One region of the Streptomyces sp. NPDC091371 genome, then DNA from elsewhere that is predicted to be linked to it. Evidence: riboswitches for the same ligand, from Rfam matches in the RefSeq annotation. Region 1 holds a riboswitch; the other holds the start of a gene.
What was found. A riboswitch is a leader RNA that binds a small molecule or an ion and turns the genes downstream of it on or off. The one in region 1 is predicted to bind cobalamin.

Region 1 (4,931 bases):
GCCGACGGTCGGCTCGTCCATGATGAGGAAGCCGGGATCGCCGATGAGCGCCTGCGCGATGCCCAGCCTCTGGCGCATGCCGCCGGAGAGCTTGCGGACCTTGGTCCGGGCCGAGTCCTCCAGGTCGACCTCGGCCAGGACGCGCCGCACCTCGCTCTTCCGCGCGCGCCGGTCGGTGATCTCCTTCAGGATGGCGATGTAGTCCACCATGGCGGCCGCGGTGAAGTGCGGGTACAGCCCGGGGTTCTGCGGCAGATAGCCGATCAGCCTGCGTAACCGGGTGCGCTGGGCCGGATCCGCCGGATCCAGCCCCAGGACGTCGATCCGTCCGGAGTCCGGGGTCAGGGCGGTGGCCAGGCAGCGGAGCAGCGTGGTCTTCCCCGCGCCGTTGGGTCCCAGGAGGCCGGTCACGCCGGGACCGAGCTCCAGGTCCAGCCCGCCGATCACCTCCTTGGCGCCGTACCGCTTGGCCAACTCCCGGACCGTCACTGTGTGTTCCATATTCAACATTTCGATAGGTGTTCATCGGATAGGCTCGTGGCAGGGGTGTCGTGCCCTCTTCGTCAAGGCACGACACCCCCGTACCGCGGCTATCCGAGCAGCGCGGCTACCTCAGGCGTCTCAGCAGCCGCAGCCGCAGCACTCGTACTCGGTCCACGAGGCCCCGTTGGTGCAGGTGATGTAGTGCGCGCGCCGCCAGAACCAGAACGGACAGTTGCCGTTGCAGTAGTTACGAGCCTCACTACAGGTGACGGCCGCGGCCTCGACCTCGGGAACCACCAGCCCGACAAGCTTGTCGCTCAACTTCGCAAACATTCAAACCTCCTTCAGGTGTGTCGCCTTCAACGTCGAAATGTTTCGACGCCGTGAAGATTAACCGGCCATTGCATGTCCTTTGCATATGCGTCGACCGACCCCCCGCGGAACCGCGCGAGGCCGCCCCGCGTCCTCAGAAGTGACACCCATGTCCCCGTCTCTCGCGAATCGAGGGGACGTCATGAACCACCCGCACTTCCGCAGGATCGTGGCCCTGGCCTCCGGTGTTCTGCTCACCGCCGGGCTCTCGCTCGCCGCTCCGGCCGCCGCCGCCGCCACCGCCGCCACGACGGCCACCACCCAGACCCCGCTCGTCGTCAACGCCCGCTGGGGCGGGCACCCCACGTACGACCGGATCGTCATCGACCTCCAGGGGTACGTCCCCACGGCCACCGTCACCCCCGTCCCGCGGCTGGTCTACGACGGGTCCGGCAAGCCCGTGCCGCTGCCCGGGAAGTACTTCCTGGAGATCCGCCTCCACCCCGCCGCCGCCCACGACGAGGCGGGCGGGAACGTCTACCTCGGACCCAAGCTGCGGCAGATCAGCCTGCCCAAGCTCAAGGGCATCGCGCTGACCGGCGACTTCGAGGGGTACGTCACCTTCGGCGCCGCCTTCGACACGCTGCCGTACTACCGGGCCTTCCCCCTGCACTCCCCGGAGCGGTTCGTCGTGGACATCGCCCGCTGACGGGAGGGCCCCGCTACCGGTGCTCGGGGTTCGGGAAGTCGAAGCGGCAGCCGGCGTCCCACAGGGAGCGCTGGTTGCCGTGGGCCGGGATGCCGCCCGCGCCCTTGAGCAGGGCGGCCAGGTGCATGAGGTTCCACGACATGAAGGCGGTGTTGCGGTTGGTGAAGTCGTTCTCGGGGCCGCCCGAGCCCGGGTCGAGGTAGGACGGCCCGGGCCCGGCCTCGCCGATCCAGCCGGCGTCGGCCTGCGGGGGGATCACGTAGCCGAGGTGCTGGAGGCTGTAGAGGAGGTTCATGGCGCAGTGCTTGACGCCGTCCTCGTTGCCGGTGATGAGTGCGCCGCCGACCCGCCCGTAGTAGGCGTACTGGCCCTGCTCGTTCAGGATCGAGGAGCAGGCGTAGAGCCGCTCGATGACCTGCTTCATCACGGAGCTGTTGTCGCCGAGCCAGATCGGGCCGCAGAGCACGAGGATGTCGGCGTCCATGACCTGGCTGTACAGCACCGGCCACTGATCACTCTCCCAGCCGTGCTCGGTCATGTCCGGCCAGACGCCGGTCGCGATGTCGTGGTCGACGGCGCGGATGAGCGAGGTGCGGGCCCCGGCCGCTTCCATGACGGCCCGGCTCTTGTCGATCAGGCCCTCGGTGTTGCTGACCTCCGGCGAGCGCTTGAGGGTGCAGTTCACGTAGAGGGCGGAGAGGTTCGAGTAGTCGTATTCGGCAGCCATGCCCTCAGCCTGTGCACCGGCGTACGGGCCCGCCAGCCGGCCGCGCCCGTACGGGGCGTCGGTCGCGGGTTTGGGGCGGGTTGGTACCGGTCCGCGCGGCCGACTAGGGTCAGTGGGCCTTGGTGTTCGGGAAACCGGTGGGAAACCGGTGCGGCCCTCGCCACTGTGATCGGGAAGTCCGGCTCTACTCCTGCGGGAAGCCACTGGGTCCGCGCGGGAGACCGCACGGCCCCGGGAAGGCGGAGCCCGGGCATCAGTACCCGTGAGCCAGGAGACCGGCCGGGGCGCGCATTCCATCCACGAGGTGCTGGAGAGGTCTTCCCCACTCATGCATATAGCCGAGGGGTTCCTGCCCCCTTTGCACGCGGTCGCCTGGGGCGCCGCGTCCGCCCCCTTTGTCGTACACGGTGTCCGCGCCCTCACCCGCGAGGTGAAGGAGAACCCGGAGAGCACGCTGCTGCTCGGGGCGTCCGGAGCGTTCACGTTCGTCCTGTCCGCACTGAAGATCCCTTCGGTGACGGGCAGTTGCTCGCACCCGACCGGCACCGGGCTCGGCGCGATCCTGTTCCGGCCGCCGGTCATGGCGGTGCTGGGCACGATCACCCTGCTCTTCCAGGCGCTGCTGCTGGCGCACGGCGGGCTGACCACCCTCGGCGCCAACGTCTTCTCGATGGCCATCGCCGGGCCGTGGGCGGGCTACGCCGTCTACCGGCTGCTGCGCGGACTCGACCTGCCGCTGATGGTGCCCGTGTTCTTCGGCGCCTTCTTCGCCGACCTGGTCACCTACTGCGTGACCTCGGTGCAGCTGGCGCTGGCCTTCCCGGACCCGGGTACGGGCTTCCTCGGCGCGCTCGGGAAGTTCGGCGGGATCTTCGCCGTCACCCAGCTCCCGCTCGCCGTGAGCGAGGGCCTGCTGACCGTGCTCGTGATGCGGCTGCTGATGCGGTCGAGCCGGTCGGACCTGGTGCGCCTCGGCGTCGCGAAGCTGAAGGAGGCGACCGCCCGATGAGCAGGAACGCGAAGATCAACACGCTGCTGCTGGTCCTGGTCGCGGCGCTCGCCGTGCTCCCGCTCGCGCTGGGGCTCGGCGAGGGCAAGGAGGAGCCGTTCGCGGGCGCCGACGCGCAGGCGGAGGCCGCCATCACCGAGCTGAAGCCGGACTACGAGCCCTGGTTCACCCCGCTGTACGAGCCCCCCTCCGCGGAGATCGAGTCGGCGCTCTTCGCCCTCCAGGCGGCGCTGGGCGCGGGCGTGCTGGCGTACTACTTCGGCCTCCGCACGGGCCGGCGCCAGGCCGCCGCCGCGGGCCTGGCGGGCTCGGGCACCCCGCGCGACGCAGACGACCCTGCGGGTGGCGCGGCCGCGAGCCCGGCCGGTTCGGGCGCGGGCCCGGCGGTCGGCCCCGGCTCGACGCCGGCCGCGGATCCGGCTGCTGCCGGACCTGTCCCGGCCGCCGACTCCGGCACCGCACCTGGCCGGAACCCGGGTACGGGGCCCGCGGCCGACGGCGCGGAGCGCTAGCCGTGCTGCCGATCGACGCGGCCGCGCACAGCAGCCGCTGGCGCCGGCGCCACCCCCTGGAGAAGGCGCTGCTGGGGATCGGGCTCACCGTGACCGCCGTGTGCCTGCCGCCCTGGCCCGGGGGGCCGCTGGTGGCCGCCGCCACGCTCGCCGTGCTGCTCGGGCCCGCCGGGGTGGCGGGGCGGCAGCTGTGGCGGGCCTTCCGGATCCCGCTCGGCTTCTGCGTCACCGGGGCGCTGCCGCTGCTGTTCGCGGTCGGCGGGCCCTCGGGGTGGGTCGCGCCGGCCCCCGACGGCCCCCGGCACGCCGCCGAACTGCTGCTGCGCACTTCGGCGGCCTCCCTCGGCGTGCTGCTGTTCGCCTTCACCACCCCGGTGTCGGACGTGCTGCCCCGGCTGGTCCGGGCGGGGGTGCCGGCCCCGGTGGTGGACGTGGCCCTGGTGATGTACCGGATCGCGTTCCTGCTGCTCGACTCCCTTGCCCGGATCCGCCAGGCCCAGGCGGCCCGCCTGGGGAACACCGGCCGGGCGGCCGCCTGGCGTTCGGTGGCCGGGCTCGCCGCGACCTCGTTCGTACGGGCCTTCGACCGCGCGGGGCGGCTCCAGGCCGGCCTGGCGGGCCGCGGCTACGACGGCACGCTGCGGGTGCTCGTGCCGCAGACGACGCTGTCCTGGCGGTTCCTGGCGTGGTCCGCCGCCCTGCTGGCGGCCCTGGTGGCCGTGACCCTCGTACTGAAGGAGCTGTACCTGTGAGGCCGTTGGTGGAGCTGGTGGGCGCGGGCTACGCGTACGAGGACGGGCCCGCCGTGCTGTCCGGCGTGGACTTCGGGATCGCCGAGGGGCGGGCGCTGGCGCTGCTGGGCCGCAACGGCTCCGGCAAGACCACGCTGATGCGGCTGCTGAGCGGCGGCCTGCGGCCCGGCTCGGGCGCGCTGCACCTCGACGGCGCGGAGGTGACGTACGACCGTGCGGGCCTGACCCGGCTGCGGACGGCGGTCCAGCTGGTGGTCCAGGACCCGGACGACCAGCTGTTCGCGGCCTCGGTGGAACAGGACGTGTCCTTCGGGCCGATGAACCTGGGCCTGCCGGTGGCGGAGGTCCGCGAGCGCGTCGATTCGGCCCTGGCGGCCCTCGACATCACGTCGCTGCGGGACCGCCCGACCCACCTCCTCTCCTACGG
Region 2 (4,931 bases), on a different contig from region 1:
AGCGCCGACAGCAGGTCCTCCTGGCAGATCGGCACCCCGTCGCGCGCGCTGTCCCACTCCCCCGAGGCGCCCACCAGGTGGCGGACCGCGGCATGGATGAGCCGGGTCTTCTGCAGGGTCGGCACGAACTTCCCGCCCGTACCGAACGGGTCACGGCCCATCAGGTGCAGGACGAACTGCGAGGTCTCCGCCAGCCGGCGGTGCGGCTGGTTGAGCCGGTGGGTCAGGTCGAGGAGCCGGGAGGGGACGGGGGCGGCGTAGCAGTCGACCATGGCTCCGTACGAGAGGACGGAGGCGACGTGCACCCCGTCGTCGACGAAGAAGGCGTGCGCGCCGGCGATCCGCTCCGGGTCCGCCCAGGCGGGCGGGGCGTCGGTGGCGGTCAGGTAGTCGCGCACCGAGTCCGGCAGCCCGTCCGGGATCGGCTGATCGTTGCGGGTGAACTCCCGGAGCACCGCGTTGACATGGCCGGTGGTGCCGTCGGCGGCCAGGTCCGCGATGACGGCATCGGCCGACGGGTCCCCCTCCTGCCGCAACGCGTCCAGGAACTCCGTGGTCCACCGCATGCCAGCCGCCCTCCGGGTCACCGCGCGGGCCGGCCGCTCCGCGCGCAGGGGGAGGCTACCGGGAGCGGAGCGCACCACGGGCGGGCACGGGGGCGCACGCCCCCGTGCCCGCCCTGGTCCTCAGGCCGTTCCGGTCTCCGTGCGGACGCGGTGCGCGGCCTCGACGAGGTGCTCCAGGGACGCCTTCGTCTCGGACCAGCCGCGGGTCTTGAGGCCGCAGTCCGGGTTGACCCACAGGCGCTCCGCCGGGATGGCCTTCAGCCCCTCGCGCAGCAGGGCCGCGGCCTCGTCGGCCGAGGGGACGCGCGGGGAGTGGATGTCCCAGACGCCGGGGCCGACCTCGCGGGGGTAGCCGGCGCCGGCCAGCTCGTCGGCGACCCGCATGTGCGAGCGGGCCGCTTCCAGGCTGATGACGTCCGCGTCCAGGTCGTTGATCGCGTCGACGATGTCGCCGAACTCCGCGTAGCACATGTGGGTGTGGATCTGGGTGTCCGGTCGGACTCCGCTGGTGGTCAGGCGGAAGGACTCGGTCGCCCAGGCCAGGTACGCGGCGTGGTCCGCGGCCCGCAGGGGCAGGGTCTCGCGCAGGGCGGGTTCGTCGACCTGGATGACGGAACTGCCCGCGGCTTCCAGGTCGTCGACCTCGTCGCGCAGGGCCAGCGCGACCTGCCGTGCGGTGTCGCCGAGGGGCTGGTCGTCGCGTACGAAGGACCAGGCGAGCATGGTGACCGGGCCGGTGAGCATGCCCTTGACGGGCTTGTCCGTCTGCGACTGGGCGTACGAGGTCCAGCGCACGGTCATCGGTTCCGGGCGGGAGACGTCGCCGGCCAGGACGGGCGGGCGTACGTACCGCGTGCCGTACGACTGGACCCAGCCGTGCTGCGTGGCCAGGTAGCCGGTGAGCTGCTCCGCAAAGTACTGGACCATGTCATTGCGTTCGGGCTCGCCGTGCACCAGGACGTCGATGCCCGCCTTCTCCTGGAAGGCCAGCACCTCCCGGATCTCGGCCTCGATGCGCTCCTCGTAGCCGGCCGTGTCGATGCGCCCGGCCCGCAGGTCGGCGCGTGCGGTGCGCAGTTCGGCGGTCTGCGGGAAGGAGCCGATGGTCGTCGTCGGCAGCAGCGGGAGGCCGAGGTGGGCCCGCTGGGCGGCCGCACGCTGCTCGTAGGGCTGCGCGCGGTGGCCGTCGGCGGCGGTGACGGCCGCGGTCCGGGCGCGTACGGCCGGGTCGCGGGTGATCGCGGAGTTGGCCCGGGAGGCCAGGTCGGCCCGGTTGGCGGCGAGTTCGGCCGCGATGGCACCGGTGCTCCGGGCGAGGCCGCGGGCGAGGGTGGCGATCTCCGCGGTCTTCTGGCGGGCGAAGGCGAGCCAGCGGCGGATCTGCGGGTCGACGTCCCGTTCGGCGGCGGCGTCCAGCGGTACGTGGAGCAGGGAGCAGGAGGCGGCGACGTCGACCCGGTCGGCGAGTCCGAGGAGGGTGCCGAGGGTGGCGAGCGACTTCTCGTAGTCGTTGATCCAGATGTTGCGGCCGTCGACGACTCCCGCGACCAGCCGCTTGCCGGGCAGGCCGCCGGCGGCGGCGAGGTCGGCGAGGTTGGCGGCGGCCCGGCCCGTGAAGTCGAGGGCGAGTCCGTCGACCGGCGCCTTCGCCAGCACGGGCAGCGCCTCGCCGAGCCGGTCGAAGTACGAGGCGACGAGCAGCTTGGGGCGGTCGGTGAGGCCGCCGAGCTCGCGGTAGGCGCGGGCGGCCGCACCCAGGTCGGCCGGGGTGCGGTCCTGGACGAGCGCGGGCTCGTCCAGCTGGACCCACTCGGCTCCGGCGGCGCGCAGATCGGCGAGGACCTGCGCGTAGACGGGCAGGAGCCGGTCGAGCAGGGTGATCGGCCGGAAGTCGTCGGCCACCCCGGGGGCGGCCTTGGCCAGCAGGAGGTAGGTGACCGGCCCGACCAGGACGGGGCGGGCCGCCAGGCCGAGCGCGCGGGCTTGGGTCAGCTCCGCGACCTGCTTGGCGGAATCGGCGGTGAAGACGGTGTCGGGCCCGAGTTCCGGCACCAGGTAGTGGTAGTTGGTGTCGAACCACTTGGTCATTTCGAGCGGCGCCACGTCCTGGGTGCCGCGCGCCATGGCGAAGTAGCCGTCCAGCGCGTCCGCCGCGACGGCCGCGCGGTGGCGGGCCGGGACCGCGCCGACCATGACGCTGGTGTCGAGGACGTGGTCGTAGTACGAGAAGTCGCCGGTCGGGACCTCGGTGATGCCGGCGTCGGCCAGCTGCCGCCAGTTCGTCCGGCGCAGGTGGGCTGCGGTCTCGTGGAGCGCGCCGGCGCTGACGCGGCCCTTCCAGTACCCCTCGACGGCCTTCTTCAGTTCCCGGTTCTGACCCTGGCGGGGGTAGCCGTACACGGTGGCCCGTACTGCCGCGGCTGCGGACTCGGTTGTCACGGAACTCTCCTTCGCGAGCACGTTTCCATGGGCCCCGGTGACGGGACGCGGAGCGCGAAGGGATGGCGGAACAGGACGGTCCGTCGGCGCGCTTCAAGCGCCGTACGACCGTCCGTTGTGTTCGCCGACCCGCCCACGAGGTCACCGGGATGTCCGCGCACGGCAGGGCGTGCGCGGGCAACGGGCAGGTCTTCGGACTTGCGGGCACGTCGGCCACTCGGGCAGACACCTACTGGCCGTCGCTTCCCAGACCCGTACGGGCCCAGTGCGTATGACGGCGGTCGTTCCCGCTCACCGCTGCGGGGCAGTCCCGGATTCCCACCGGGTTCCCTCTTACGACGCATCCCGTCTGGCGGACGGGGCGAACCAGCTGCTGCGGGTCAGCTTAGCGGCACCACCGGGCCCCTCATCGGTCCCGGTCGTACGTGTGGAACCCGCGGCCGCTCTTGCGGCCCAGCAGTCCCGCCTGCACCATCCGCTGGAGCAGCGGGGGCGGGGCGTAGAGGGGTTCCTTGAACTCCTCGTACAGCGACTGCGCGATGGCGGTGACGGTGTCCAGCCCGATGAGGTCGGCGAGCCTGAGCGGGCCCATGGGGTGGGCGCAGCCGAGCTCCATGCCCGCGTCGACGTCGGCGGCGGTGGCGAAGCCGGATTCGGCCATCCGAATGGCCGAGAGCAGGTAGGGGACGAGGAGGGCGTTGACGACGAAGCCGGCCCGGTCCTGGGAGTGGACGGCCGTCTTGCCCAGGGTGTCGCGGGCGAAGGCATCGACCGTGTCGAGTGTCTCGGAGGTGGTGTGCAGCGAGCTGACGATCTCCACGAGCGGCAGGACGGGTGCGGGGTTGAAGAAGTGCAGGCCGACGACGCGGTCGGCGCGGCCGGTGGCCATGGCGAGGCGCATGACGGGGATGGCGGAGGTGTTGGTGGCGAGGATCGCCGCCGGGTCCTCGACGGTCTTGTCGAGGGCCGCGAAGACCTCGGTCTTGACGGCCGCGTCCTCGACGACGGCCTCGATGACGAGCTGCCGGTCTGCGAGTTCGTCGAGGCTGCCGGTGAACACGAGCCGGGCCAGGGCGTCCTCGGCGGTGAGCCGGTCCAGTTTGCCGCGCTGGACGGCCCGTTCGAGGGAGACGGCCACCCGTTCTCGGGCGGTCCGGGCGGCGGTGGCGTCGGCCTCGCAGACCACGGTGTCGAGGCCGGCGCGGGCGCAGACCTCGGCGATGCCGGCGCCCATCTGTCCGCCTCCGACGATGCCGACCCTGCGGATGGCGGTGCTCATGAGCGGACCTCGGGGCGGCGGACCAGGTGGCGGGCGTACGCGTCGGGGGTGAAGAAGGCCGGGAGGTCCCGTTCCAGCGTGCTGCGCTCGAACACGGCGCGGGCCTCGGCGACCCTGGCGTCCGGCCGCGCCTTCGCGAGCGCGGCGCACTCCGTGTCGAGGAGCTCCCGTACTTCCTCGGGGTCGGCCGTGCCGTGGCGCAGCCACTGCCAGAGCTGTACGCGGGCGATCTCGGCGGTCGCCGCGTCCTCCATCAGCCCGTCGAGGGCGACGGCTCCGCTGCCGCGCAGCCAGGCGTCGAAGTACCGCAGGGCGACGGAGACGTTGGCGCGGATGCCTTCGGGGCTGGGCGGACCGGAGACGCGCCGCACCGAAAGCAGTTCGGCGGCGGTGACGCGGACGTCGTCGCGCAGCCGGTCGAGCTGGTGCGGCCGTGCTCCGAGCACCCCGTCGAAGACGGTGCGGCAGACGGGGACGAGCCCGGGGTGGGCGACCCAGGAGCCGTCGAATCCGTCCTCGGCCTCGCGTTCCTTGTCCAGGCGGACCTTGGCGAGGGCCGCCGCGTTGGCCTCGGCGTCCTTGCCGGGGACGTGGGCGGCCATGCCCCCGATGGCGTGTGCGCCCCGCTTGTGGCAGGTGCGGACGAG

Region 2: linked by a shared signal. The riboswitch ahead of metE (5-methyltetrahydropteroyltriglutamate--homocysteine S-methyltransferase) and the one ahead of AB0O21_RS04390 (energy-coupling factor ABC transporter permease) in region 1 are both predicted to bind cobalamin.

What each region holds. Positions count from the first base shown of each region.
Region 1 covers NZ_JBFBFP010000002.1:336,507-341,437, reverse strand. The annotation lists gene AB0O21_RS04410 (ABC transporter ATP-binding protein) at 1-501, opposite strand, end outside; gene AB0O21_RS04405 (hypothetical protein) at 622-816, opposite strand; gene AB0O21_RS04400 (hypothetical protein) at 998-1,504, shown strand; gene AB0O21_RS04395 (flavodoxin family protein) at 1,518-2,231, opposite strand; cobalamin riboswitch at 2,335-2,530, shown strand; gene AB0O21_RS04390 (energy-coupling factor ABC transporter permease) at 2,560-3,240, shown strand; gene AB0O21_RS04385 (energy-coupling factor ABC transporter substrate-binding protein) at 3,237-3,752, shown strand; gene cbiQ (cobalt ECF transporter T component CbiQ) at 3,755-4,504, shown strand; gene AB0O21_RS04375 (ATP-binding cassette domain-containing protein) at 4,501-4,931, shown strand, end outside.
Region 2 covers NZ_JBFBFP010000008.1:229,052-233,982, reverse strand. The annotation lists gene AB0O21_RS12725 (oxygenase MpaB family protein) at 1-566, opposite strand, end outside; gene metE (5-methyltetrahydropteroyltriglutamate--homocysteine S-methyltransferase) at 687-3,005, opposite strand; cobalamin riboswitch at 3,171-3,391, opposite strand; gene AB0O21_RS12715 (3-hydroxybutyryl-CoA dehydrogenase) at 3,412-4,284, opposite strand; gene aceB (malate synthase A) at 4,281-4,931, opposite strand, start outside.